Regions from separate parts of the Pseudarthrobacter sp. HLT1-7 genome, predicted to be linked through region 2. Evidence: riboswitches for the same ligand, from Rfam matches in the RefSeq annotation. Region 2 holds a riboswitch; each other region holds the start of a gene.
What was found. Region 2 has a riboswitch for cyclic di-AMP ahead of AC50X6_RS01775 (aggregation-promoting factor C-terminal-like domain-containing protein). Riboswitches for the same ligand answer to the same signal wherever they lie in the genome.
Positions count from the first base shown of each region.

Region 1: it holds a riboswitch for cyclic di-AMP, as region 2 does, so the genes downstream of both, AC50X6_RS12020 (M23 family metallopeptidase) here and AC50X6_RS01775 (aggregation-promoting factor C-terminal-like domain-containing protein) in region 2, are expected to answer to the same signal.
Region 3: it holds a riboswitch for cyclic di-AMP, as region 2 does, so the genes downstream of both, AC50X6_RS16235 (NlpC/P60 family protein) here and AC50X6_RS01775 (aggregation-promoting factor C-terminal-like domain-containing protein) in region 2, are expected to answer to the same signal.

Region 1 is NZ_JBWZCH010000011.1:76,685-79,948, forward strand. Features, by position in the region: gene AC50X6_RS12015 (NlpC/P60 family protein) at 1-183, opposite strand, end outside; cyclic di-AMP (ydaO/yuaA leader) riboswitch at 493-651, opposite strand; gene AC50X6_RS12020 (M23 family metallopeptidase) at 801-1,637, opposite strand; cyclic di-AMP (ydaO/yuaA leader) riboswitch at 1,643-1,854, opposite strand; gene AC50X6_RS12025 (iron-dependent transcriptional repressor DtxR) at 2,006-2,701, opposite strand; gene serC (phosphoserine transaminase) at 2,998-3,264, shown strand, end outside.
Region 2 is NZ_JBWZCH010000001.1:370,971-374,234, reverse strand. Features, by position in the region: gene AC50X6_RS01780 (HAMP domain-containing sensor histidine kinase) at 1-826, shown strand, start outside; cyclic di-AMP (ydaO/yuaA leader) riboswitch at 1,009-1,178, shown strand; gene AC50X6_RS01775 (aggregation-promoting factor C-terminal-like domain-containing protein) at 1,177-1,965, shown strand; gene upp (uracil phosphoribosyltransferase) at 2,108-2,743, opposite strand; gene AC50X6_RS01765 (phosphatase PAP2 family protein) at 2,817-3,264, opposite strand, start outside.
Region 3 is NZ_JBWZCH010000019.1:80,663-83,926, reverse strand. Features, by position in the region: gene AC50X6_RS16255 (hypothetical protein) at 1-305, opposite strand, end outside; gene AC50X6_RS16250 (hypothetical protein) at 491-637, opposite strand; gene AC50X6_RS16245 (hypothetical protein) at 647-874, opposite strand; gene AC50X6_RS16240 (hypothetical protein) at 969-1,238, opposite strand; cyclic di-AMP (ydaO/yuaA leader) riboswitch at 1,405-1,603, shown strand; gene AC50X6_RS16235 (NlpC/P60 family protein) at 1,608-2,405, shown strand; gene AC50X6_RS16230 (dihydrofolate reductase family protein) at 2,528-3,085, opposite strand.

The DNA.
Region 1 (3,264 bases), on a different contig from region 2:
AACGTTGGCCTCAGCAGCGTTGGCTGCGATACCGCTGGTCAGAACCAAACCGGAAGCGGCAGCGATAACTGCAGCCTGGCGGCCCATACCGCCGGCGTTGTCGCCGACAGCCTTGGCAATGACAGCCAGCGAGTTGGTCTTGGTGACCTCGCCGCGGTGCCGTGCGATTGCACGAGTAGTCATTAATTTCTCTCTTTCGTGATCCTTGGAATGCGCTTTTCAGGCGCAATCTGAGGACGCTCCGGCATCTTGGGGGTACGCCGGATCGCCCCGAATGGGTTACTTAGCGAAGGGTGTACTGCGAAGACGCGCCAAAAACGGCCACTGAGTGCAGGGGCGTAGATTGCGGCCCGGACTCAGCGGAGGTTGAGCCGGCGGTGCGGAATCCGTTCCGGGCGCCGGCAAGGGCAGCACGATAGTTGGATTCCGGCGGGCTCATAAGAGCCGCACCAGCGCTGTGAAGCGCAGCTTTGTGGCGTGAAGACACGAAAAGAAGCCTCTCCCAATGCCTGCGAGGTGAGCTGTCGGATTCGGATGGGAGTCACCCGGCCGCGCTGCTTCCTGGGAAGCTTTGCGACTTAACCCCAAGGTCTTCTTTCGAAGACCAAAATTGGTTCCCCCGCCCCTGCCAGACGATGTCATGCGAACGGACCTTGAGCGGTGGCAGAGCTAGGCAATCCACTCAAGAGCGCCAACTTCGGAAAAGTTGGCGTACCTCATACGGTACAGCAATTGGGTTTCAATGTCACATTCAGATCACGGCGCGTCACAGGAATGCGAGAGTGACCCATCGGCTTGGCTTAGAGCCAGCCGGTGGGGTCGACAACTTCTCCGTTAACCATGACCTCGAAGTGGAGGTGGCAGCCGGTGGAGGCCCCGGTGGTCCCGGCCATCGCCACGGAATCGCCGCGGGAGACCTGCTGCCCGACGCGGACGCTCGAGGAGCTGAGGTGGTTGTAGGTGGTCTCCAGTCCGTTGCCGTGGTCGATCACCACGCGGTTGCCGCCACCGTAAGGGTGCCATCCGGCAAACGTCACGGTGCCACTTGCGGCGGCGTTGACTGCTGTTCCGCACTGGGCCGCGAAGTCCTGACCGCGGTGGAACTCGCCGGAACCGCCGGTAATGGGGCTGACACGCAGCCCGAAGGGCGACACGGAATCCATCCGCACCAGCGGTGCACCAAGGCTTCCCGACGACGCAGCACGCGTGATGGCGCCTGCGGCCTGGGCGCTCAGTAACTGCTTGAGCTTCCCGTCCGGATCGCCCTGCGTGGTGACGGCACTGCGGTTAAAGTCGATCTTGGCGGCGGCAGGGGCAGTGACATCCGGCTGTGCCGCGGCGGAGGCCTCGGCAGAGGCTGAACTGACGGGCGGGCCGGCGTTGGTGACCGCGACCGGACCGGTCGCGGGGACCGTAACCGTCAGGACCAGACCTGTGGCGGCCAAGGCAATACCGGCCTTCTGCCCGACGCCGCTGGCGGAGGCGAAGTCGGTGACCTGCCGGAACGGGCTGCGCCGGCCCCGGCGTTCATCGCGGTGCGCGTCGCGCGGACGGTCGGCCAATGCGGCGACGGCCGGACGTGGCTCCGGAGCGGGACCGGCCGCACGACGGCGGCCCCTGACGGTCTGGGTGGTCAAAAAGTTGTTCCTCTCTGGAGAGCCTGCGGAGTTAGCTGTCGGATTCGGGTCAGAGATCTAAGACCCGGTCCGCCGTAAGCAAGCATCCAGACACAAAGAGGTCCAATAAAGTCCCTCACTGGAGTGTGCTTGCCGCTGGCGGACTTCACCCCAAGGCTGTGTTGAAACAGCCGGAAGTGGTTCCCCCGCCCCTGCCAGAAGGTGACTCTGTTACTGATCCGCTGGCAGAGCTCGGCTTCGAATCAGATAACGCTTTGGTATCGGTACTGGTCATCAACTATAGGCGATTAAGCCGCCCAGTGATAAATCCGTTATCGGCGGTTGTGCATAACTCGTGAGTCATCCCACGCGTTGTGACCCACGAGGTGTCAGCCGACGGTAACAAAAACGTGGGCAGCGACCTCGGGCGGCAACTCAAGGGCGCCTTCGATCTCCGGCACCCGGACCGAGATGTATTCCCCGACGCGTTCCAGCGAAACCCGGGCACCGGGACGGATCCCTCCCTCGTCGAGCTGGACCAGCAGTTCCGGCTCCACCTGGATGGGCTCGGCAAGCCGGTTGACCGTAATCCGGGAACCGGCCCCGTATCCGGCCATAGCCTCGAGCAGGTTCACGACGCCGTCCGCGTGCGGCAGGGACGGCGGACCCCCGAGTTCAGCGAGGCCAGGAATCGGGTTGCCGTAAGGGGAAACGGTCGGGTGGTTGAGCAGTTCAAAGATCCGCCGCTCCACTCGCTCGCTCATCACATGTTCCCAGCGGCAGGCTTCCTCGTGGACGTAGGCCCAGTCGAGGCCTATCACGTCCGCCAGCAGGCGCTCGGCGAGACGGTGCTTGCGCATAACGCCAATGGCGCGTTTCCGTCCGGTTTCGGTCAGCTCGAGGTGCCGGTCGCCGGAGACAACTACCAGCCCATCGCGTTCCATCCGTCCGATGGTCTGGGAAACTGTGGGGCCGGAGTGGCGGAGTCGCTCCGCGATGCGGGCGCGGAGGGCGATGATGTTTTCCTCTTCAAGCTCCAGAATGGTCCGAAGATACATCTCCGTGGTATCGATCAGATCCGTCATTCAGCTCAGCTCCTCGAGCGCCGTCCTTGCGTCATTTCCCGCCGTACCGCGTGCGGGATGAGCCCTGGCGAGCTCGGCCGCACGCTCGCAGGTCAGCCTAGCCTATTTTGAGTTTGTCCGGATAATCTCCCGGCGGCCGGTGACACTCCCGGAACGGTTCGATGACCGGACTATGACGGACTCCTTTCCCGCCAGCCCGGCGCAGTCAGGCAGAATGAAAAGTAGGCTCCCTCGCACCCAGCACGCCGGGCCACCTCCGGAGCCACACTTTGTAGCAGTCGAAAATTGGAGCCACTGTGAGCGACACCAGCATCACCATCCCCGCAAACCTCCTTCCCCAGGACGGCCGGTTCGGCGCCGGACCGTCAAAGGTCCGACCGGAACAGATGGAAGCCCTCGCCTCATCGGCGATGCTGCTGGGTACATCCCACCGCCAGGCACCGGTCAAGAACCTCGTAGGCTCGGTCCGTCACGGTCTCAGCCGGTTCTTCCGTGCCCCCGAAGGCTATGAGGTGGTCCTCGGCGTCGGCGGTTCCACGGCGTTCTGGGACATTGCCAGCTTC
Region 2 (3,264 bases):
ATCGCGGCAGCAAAGCGAAATGAAGGTGCGCCAGTTTGTGTCCGATGCCTCGCATGAGCTGCGCACCCCGCTGACCGCCATCCGCGGCTACACCGAGCTGATGCGGATGACCGAACACTTCACGCCGGACGGGGAGAAGTCCCTGGCCCGGGTGCAGAGCCAGTCCCAGCGGATGACCGCGCTGGTGGAGGACCTGCTGCTGCTGGCGCGCCTGGACGAGGGCCGGCCGCTCAAGTCCAGCGACGTCGACCTTACCCAGCTGGCGATCGAGACGGTCAGCGACGGGAAGGTCATGGCCCCGGACCACCTCTGGCAGCTGGAGCTCCCGGAAGAGCCGGTGGTGGTCCGCGGCGACGCGACCGCGTTGCACCAGGTGCTGGCCAATCTGCTGTCCAACGCGCGCAAGCACACCGGGCCAGGTACAGCGGTGGTCACCGGAGTGGCGCGGTCCGCCGACGGGAGCGCCGTGGTGACGGTGACGGACAACGGCAGCGGGATCGCCCCAGAGTTTGTCGGCAGGATCTTCTCGCGCTTCACCCGGGCCGACGCCGCCCGCAAGAACCAGGCAGTCACGACGGCGGCAGATGCCGGCACCGGGGCATCCGGCAGCCCGGGAGTGCCGGCCGCTCCGGGAGTGCCGGGGGTGCAGGCGGCTGAACCCACGGCCGAGGGGACCAGCGGGCTAGGCCTCTCCATTGTGCAGTCGATTGTGGAGGCTCACGGCGGGACCGTCGAGGTCATCTCCCGGCCGGGCCGCACGGAGTTCACCGTCCGGCTTCCCGCGAGCCCGCCGGGCGCGCCGCTTCGACGGTTCCCTGCCGGCTAGACGCTGCTTAGCGTCGAACCCGCCGGGAACCATCGAAACGGGGCGCAGGCCAGGCCGCGGAAGCACAAGGCGACGCACCGCCGTCGACCTGCTTGTTACCGAAATGTGACTTTTGTTTCCGGCTCCTGTACCGTTTTTAGGGTGCGGCCGCCACAGGGCCGCGCATCCGGACGGACGCCAAACTCTGCCGCTTCCCGGATTCCGATCGACCAGGCAGAGGCGGGGAACCCAGAGTTCCCGGGCATTCTGCATCTTTGCACCCTTGGGGTGAAGCCGACACGTGAGGTTCCGTGCGGCCGGATATCGCATCCGAACCCGACAGCTAACTCCGCAGGCGTTGAGAGGCGATCATGACTGAATTCAAAGTACCAACGCGCCACAAGAGCGCCCAGCAGGCAACCCGCTCGACGGCTTCGCGCCACCGCGCGGCGGACACCAATCCAGCGTCAACCCGGTCCCGGTTCACCGCGGGCCTCGGATCCACCGGCCGTCGCGCCGCCCTCGTTGCCACCACCTGCGCGGTGCTCGTCGGGATCGGGGCTGCCGGGCAGGCCGCCGAGACTGCCAACCGCAACGCCAGCGCCGGCAGTTCCAGCGGGGCTTCGGCCACCACCGCCGACCCGCTGACGCACTTGGACTTCGAACGTGTCCGCGTCGATTCGCAGTCGGCCCTTCCCGGCACCGCCGGCGTCGGGCCCCGGGCCGAAGAGGTGAATCCCGCCGAAGCTCCCGCCGCCGCGGCTCCCCCGCCACCCGCCGCCGCGACTCCCGCACCGGATCTGGCACCCGAGCCTGTACCGGCACCTGAGCCGGCCAAGCCCGTTGCCGTCGACGACCCTGCCGGCGCGCAGGCCTACGCCGCCGCGCAGCTGGGAACGCATGGCTGGGCTGCCAACGAGATGAAGTGCCTGCAGAAGCTGTGGACCAAGGAATCCGACTGGAAAACCACCGCCACCAACCCCAGCAGCGGGGCATACGGCGTGGTCCAGTCCCTGCCGGCCGAGAAGATGGCCAGCGCGGGCCCGGACTACCGGACGAACTACCGGACCCAGATCAACTGGGGCCTGAACTACGTCAAGGAGCGCTATGGCTCCCCCTGCGGCGCCCTGAACTTCCACTACGCCAACAACTGGTACTAGACCGCCGGCACGGCCAGTCTGAAGCACGGCCAGGCGAGGAGCCCCGAATGCACAGGATCCAGTCCATGCGGGTCAGGTGAGGCCGCGCCGGTGTTTTCCGGAACCCCAGCCGCCTCCGGCGTCAGAATCGACGACGGCGAGCTTAGCCGGCCACGCCGTAGAGGCGGTCGCCGGCATCGCCCAGACCCGGAACGATGTAAGACTTTTCGTTGAGCTTCTCATCTATGGAGGCGAGGACGATGGTCACATTGGCGTCGGCAAGCTCCTCTTCCAGCTTGGCCAGGCCCTCCGGGGCGGCCAGCAGGCAGATGCAGGTGACGTCGGAGGCGCCGCGCTTAAAGAGGAACTTGATGGCCTCCCGCAAGGTGCCGCCGGTTGCAAGCATCGGGTCCAGCACGAAGATCTGCCGGTCCGTGAGGTTCTCGGGGAGTCGCTCGGCGTAGGTGATGATGTCAAGGGTTTCTTCATCCCGGGCCATGCCCAGGAAACCAACCTCGGCGGTCGGGACCAGCTTGGTCATACCCTCGAGCATGCCGAGCCCGGCGCGCAGGATAGGGACCACCAGCGGGGTGGGCTTGGTGAAGGCGGTGCCGATCGTGGTGCTGACCGGAGTCTCGATGGTCACCGGCTCGGTGCGGACGTCGCGGGTCGCCTCGTAGGCGAGGAGCGTAACGAGTTCCTCGGTGAGCTGGCGGAAGACCGGGGAAGGGGTGTTCTTGTCCCGCAGAACGGTGAGCTTATGGGCGACCAGCGGGTGGTCCACAACGAGAATGCGCATGGGTCAAAACTATCACCCGGCGGCAGTTGACCCGCCCGTCGAACCGCGGGTCAGCCGCCCGTCGAACCGCGGGTCAGCCGCCCGTGGGGCCGCGGGCGCCGAGCCCGTCCGCAGTGGTGTCTTCGTTCCCGGCCGCGCTCCCGGCAGCACCCGTATCGGGGCCGGGGCCCGCGCCATTAGCGCCGCCTGGGCCCGCGCCGTCGGGGCGTCCGTCCATCAGGTGCGCCGGGTGGTCGAAGGTCGGCGCCGGGCCCGCATGCCCACGGTGCCGCAGCACATGGAACAGCCGGTGGGCCAGGATCACGATGCCCAGCCAGGCAAGGCCGAGGAGCCACGCGGCGATCACATCCGTCATCCAGTGATGCCCCAGGAAAACCCTACTCAGGCCCATCGCCGCGACGAAGATCACACCGGCGGCGATCACCGCGACGCGGGCCGAGGTCTTCTTGAGCTGGAGGCAGGTCAGATAAACCAGCACACCGATGACCACGGTGGAGTTGAGTGCGTGCCCGCTGGGGAAG
Region 3 (3,264 bases), on a different contig from region 2:
CCATCCTGCCCCAGTGAGATGCCGATGTTCGCGGGCACCGGCACTGGCGTCGCGTCCTTGATCAGATCCAGGTGGGCGTGGAAATGCTCCACGTTGCCCTCGGCCGCCAGGAGGGCGAGTCCGGACCGGGCGATTCGCTCGCGGGCCCCCGCGTTATCCAAGCCGAAGCCCGCGGCGGCTTCCGGTGCGCGAGTGCCGGCGGGCGTCGCACTGGCCGGCGGTGCCGGCGGCGGTACGCAGGCGGCCACCCCAAAAAGGAGCGTCGGGAGTGCGATGGCGAGGGCCAGCATGCGGTGCATCATCACGGATGCTGCTTTCGTTCAAAGGACCCGATGCCCCCAGTCTAGGCTGGGCGGGCTGGAAGCGGCCGCACGGAGCCGGGCGGTGCGTCCACCCCGGCAGCCGTCGTCGCGCATTCCATAATCAGCCAGGCCGGCGGCCGCATCACAGTGGTCGAGGCTGCCGCCCGCACCCCGGCCGACAGGCGGCCTCACGAGAGGGACTTGGCGAAGATCGCGGACGTCACGGCGAACGAGATTCCGATCGCAGCAAACAGCGCGCCGAAGATCCGGATGGCTATCGGCGTTGCGAAAAACGACGCGGAATAGTCCACCCCCATGGGTTTGTAGTCCTTCATCATCGCGGCCTAGGCGCGAGCCGATCCGCGGAAATCGAAGGCCAGCACCAGCCCCAGCGTGACCGCGGTGAGGCCCAGCACGCCCACCCCCCACTGCATGACCGGGTTTGCGGTGCCCTGACCGGTTAAAGACATGACCGCCACAGAGACGAAGACCACAGCGAAGGCGATCAGGTAGGCCACCAGGAACCCCTTCACCGGTTGCGGCAGCGACATCATCAGACGCCAGGCTTTCATTGGTACCCCCAAGCCGAGAATTGGTTATGGGGTCAAACCCTAGCCGACGGAAGCTGCAGTCAACAGGGATCCCGCTGCGCCACGAACGCCGGTGCTATGCGGGAGCCCGGCGCTCCACCACGGCGTAGGCCTTACCATCCAGAAACTCCCAATCGGTGACCACCATAAAGCCGGCAGCGTCAACGCGGTCATTCAGGACGAAGACGTCAAAGCCGCCGTCGCGGGGCTCTGCGTCCCAGGTGGACGCGTGGACTTCCCCGTTTTCCAGGATCAGCAGCTCGGTATTGACATTGAGGTCCTTCTGCGGCTGATAGCTCAACTGGCAGATGGCGACACAGTGCCTGGCGAAGTCGGGGCTGCTCATTTTGGCCTCCGCTGATGGGACCGCTGATGGCACCATTCTATGCCGGGGGCCGCGTCCTGCGGGGCGAAGAGCTGCCCGAAACTACTCCCGCCGTTACCTCGATGTGACATTCCGTGATCATGCCGTTACCGTTATTGGGTGCCTGTTGCTTAGAAACGGGCGCTCCCCAGCCGATTGCCTAACTCTGCCGCGGCCACGGGGACACCTCGCAGCAACGTCCGGCAGAGACGGGGAACCCATTTTTTGACCTGGCTTTACGCAGGTCTTGGGGTGAAGCCGCACAGTCCGATGTCAGGGCCAGAGTGCGGCCGGGTGCCTCCCATCCGAATCCGACAGCTCACCTCGCAGGCATTGGGAGAGGCTACGCACATGACTTCCAGTAATACTCTTTTGCCAAAAAGCGCTGACCTTCGCAGCCAACGCCGTTCCGCATTCCTGTCCTCCAAGGGAGGTACATTCGGCCGCCAGGCTGCAGTGATTGCAGCGGCTTCCGGCCTGGTGCTCAGCAGTGCCATGGCCGCCAATGCCGCCGAGGCCCCCGTCCAGCGCGACTCCGCGCCGGCGTCGTCCGTCGACGTCGAGGGCCAGGTGGGCGCACCCGTACTCGCGGATTCCACAGTGCAGATCACCTTCGAACGCCCGGCAGTGGCGACCGCCCCTGCCCCGGTGATCGAACAGCCCGAGCCGGTAGCTGTACCGGTGGCCAAGGCACCCGTGGCGGCCCCGGTGGCCAAGGCACCCGTGGCGGCCCCGGTGGCCAAGGCACCCGTCGCTGCCCCGGCAGCCAAGGCCGCGGTGAAGGTCCAGGCAGCGCCGGCCGCTCCCGCCGCTGCCCCGGCGGCCGGCGGCGTCAATGCCACCATGGTCTCCGCCGCTTACGGCCAACTGGGCATGACACAGGATTGCACCGCCTTGGTCGAGAAGGCCCTTGGCGCAGCCGGAATCCCTGTTGGCGACCTCGGTCCGATGCAGTTCATGAACTACGGCAAAGTGGTGGGGGATCCCCAGCCGGGCGACATGGTGGTTCAGCCGGGTCATATCGGAATCTACGTCGGCAACGGCCAGGTTCTCAGCAGCGGGATGAACGGCGCGAACCAGACTGTGGTTCACCCGCTGTCCTGGCTCACCGCCACCGGCCCCGTGACGTTCGTGCGTGCCGGCGTTTAGTAAAACCTCCGGCAATTAAGTAACACCAACCGCAGTACTGGCGGGAAAAACGTAGAAGGCCGGTTGACCGGTTGCCTTGGGGCAGCTGATCAACCGGCCTTTCACACGCCCGGGCCAGCCGGTCAGCCTTGGTACCGAAGCAGCACGACGCCGTTGCCGAACATGCGCGTCTCCAGCAGGCGGAGCTTCGTCACCGCATCCGTCTCCTGGAAGAGCGGTTTGCCCCGTCCGATCAGGACCGGGTGGACGTAGATCCGGAATTCATCGATCAGGCCGAGCCGCCGGAAGGACGCCGCAAGATCGGCGCCGCCGAGCGCGAGGTCCCCGCCGGGTTCTTCCTTTAGCTTCGCGACCTCCTCGACGACGACGTCCCGCACCACTGCGGTATTCCAGCCGGCCGTCGCCAGGGTCCTGGAGTAGACGATCTTGGGCATGTCCCGCCAGATCCGGGAGAACTCGACCATGGGCGGCGTGCTCAACGGGTCCGCGTCCGCCGTCGGCCAGAATTCCGCCATCAATTCATAGGTGACGCGGCCGTCGAGGAACGCTCCCATGGTCCGGAGCTCATCATTGAAGTGCCGGTGCAGTTCGTCGTCGACCATGTGCCAGCTGAGGTCCCGGCCCGGACCCTCGATGTACCCGTCCAGGGACATCTGCGTCATGAGGATGACTTTGCGCATCGCGGGGCTCCTTCAGTGGGCTGAGGGCTACCGCACCAGCGTACGCTCCGCCCGGCGGAGCGGCAGGACTGCACGTGAACAGGCCAGGCGTCCGACGCCGGGCGGCTGGATCTTGCCGGATAGTGGTGTCTGGGCCACGATGGAGGAACTGGGCCACGCTAAAGGAACTGGGCTGAAGG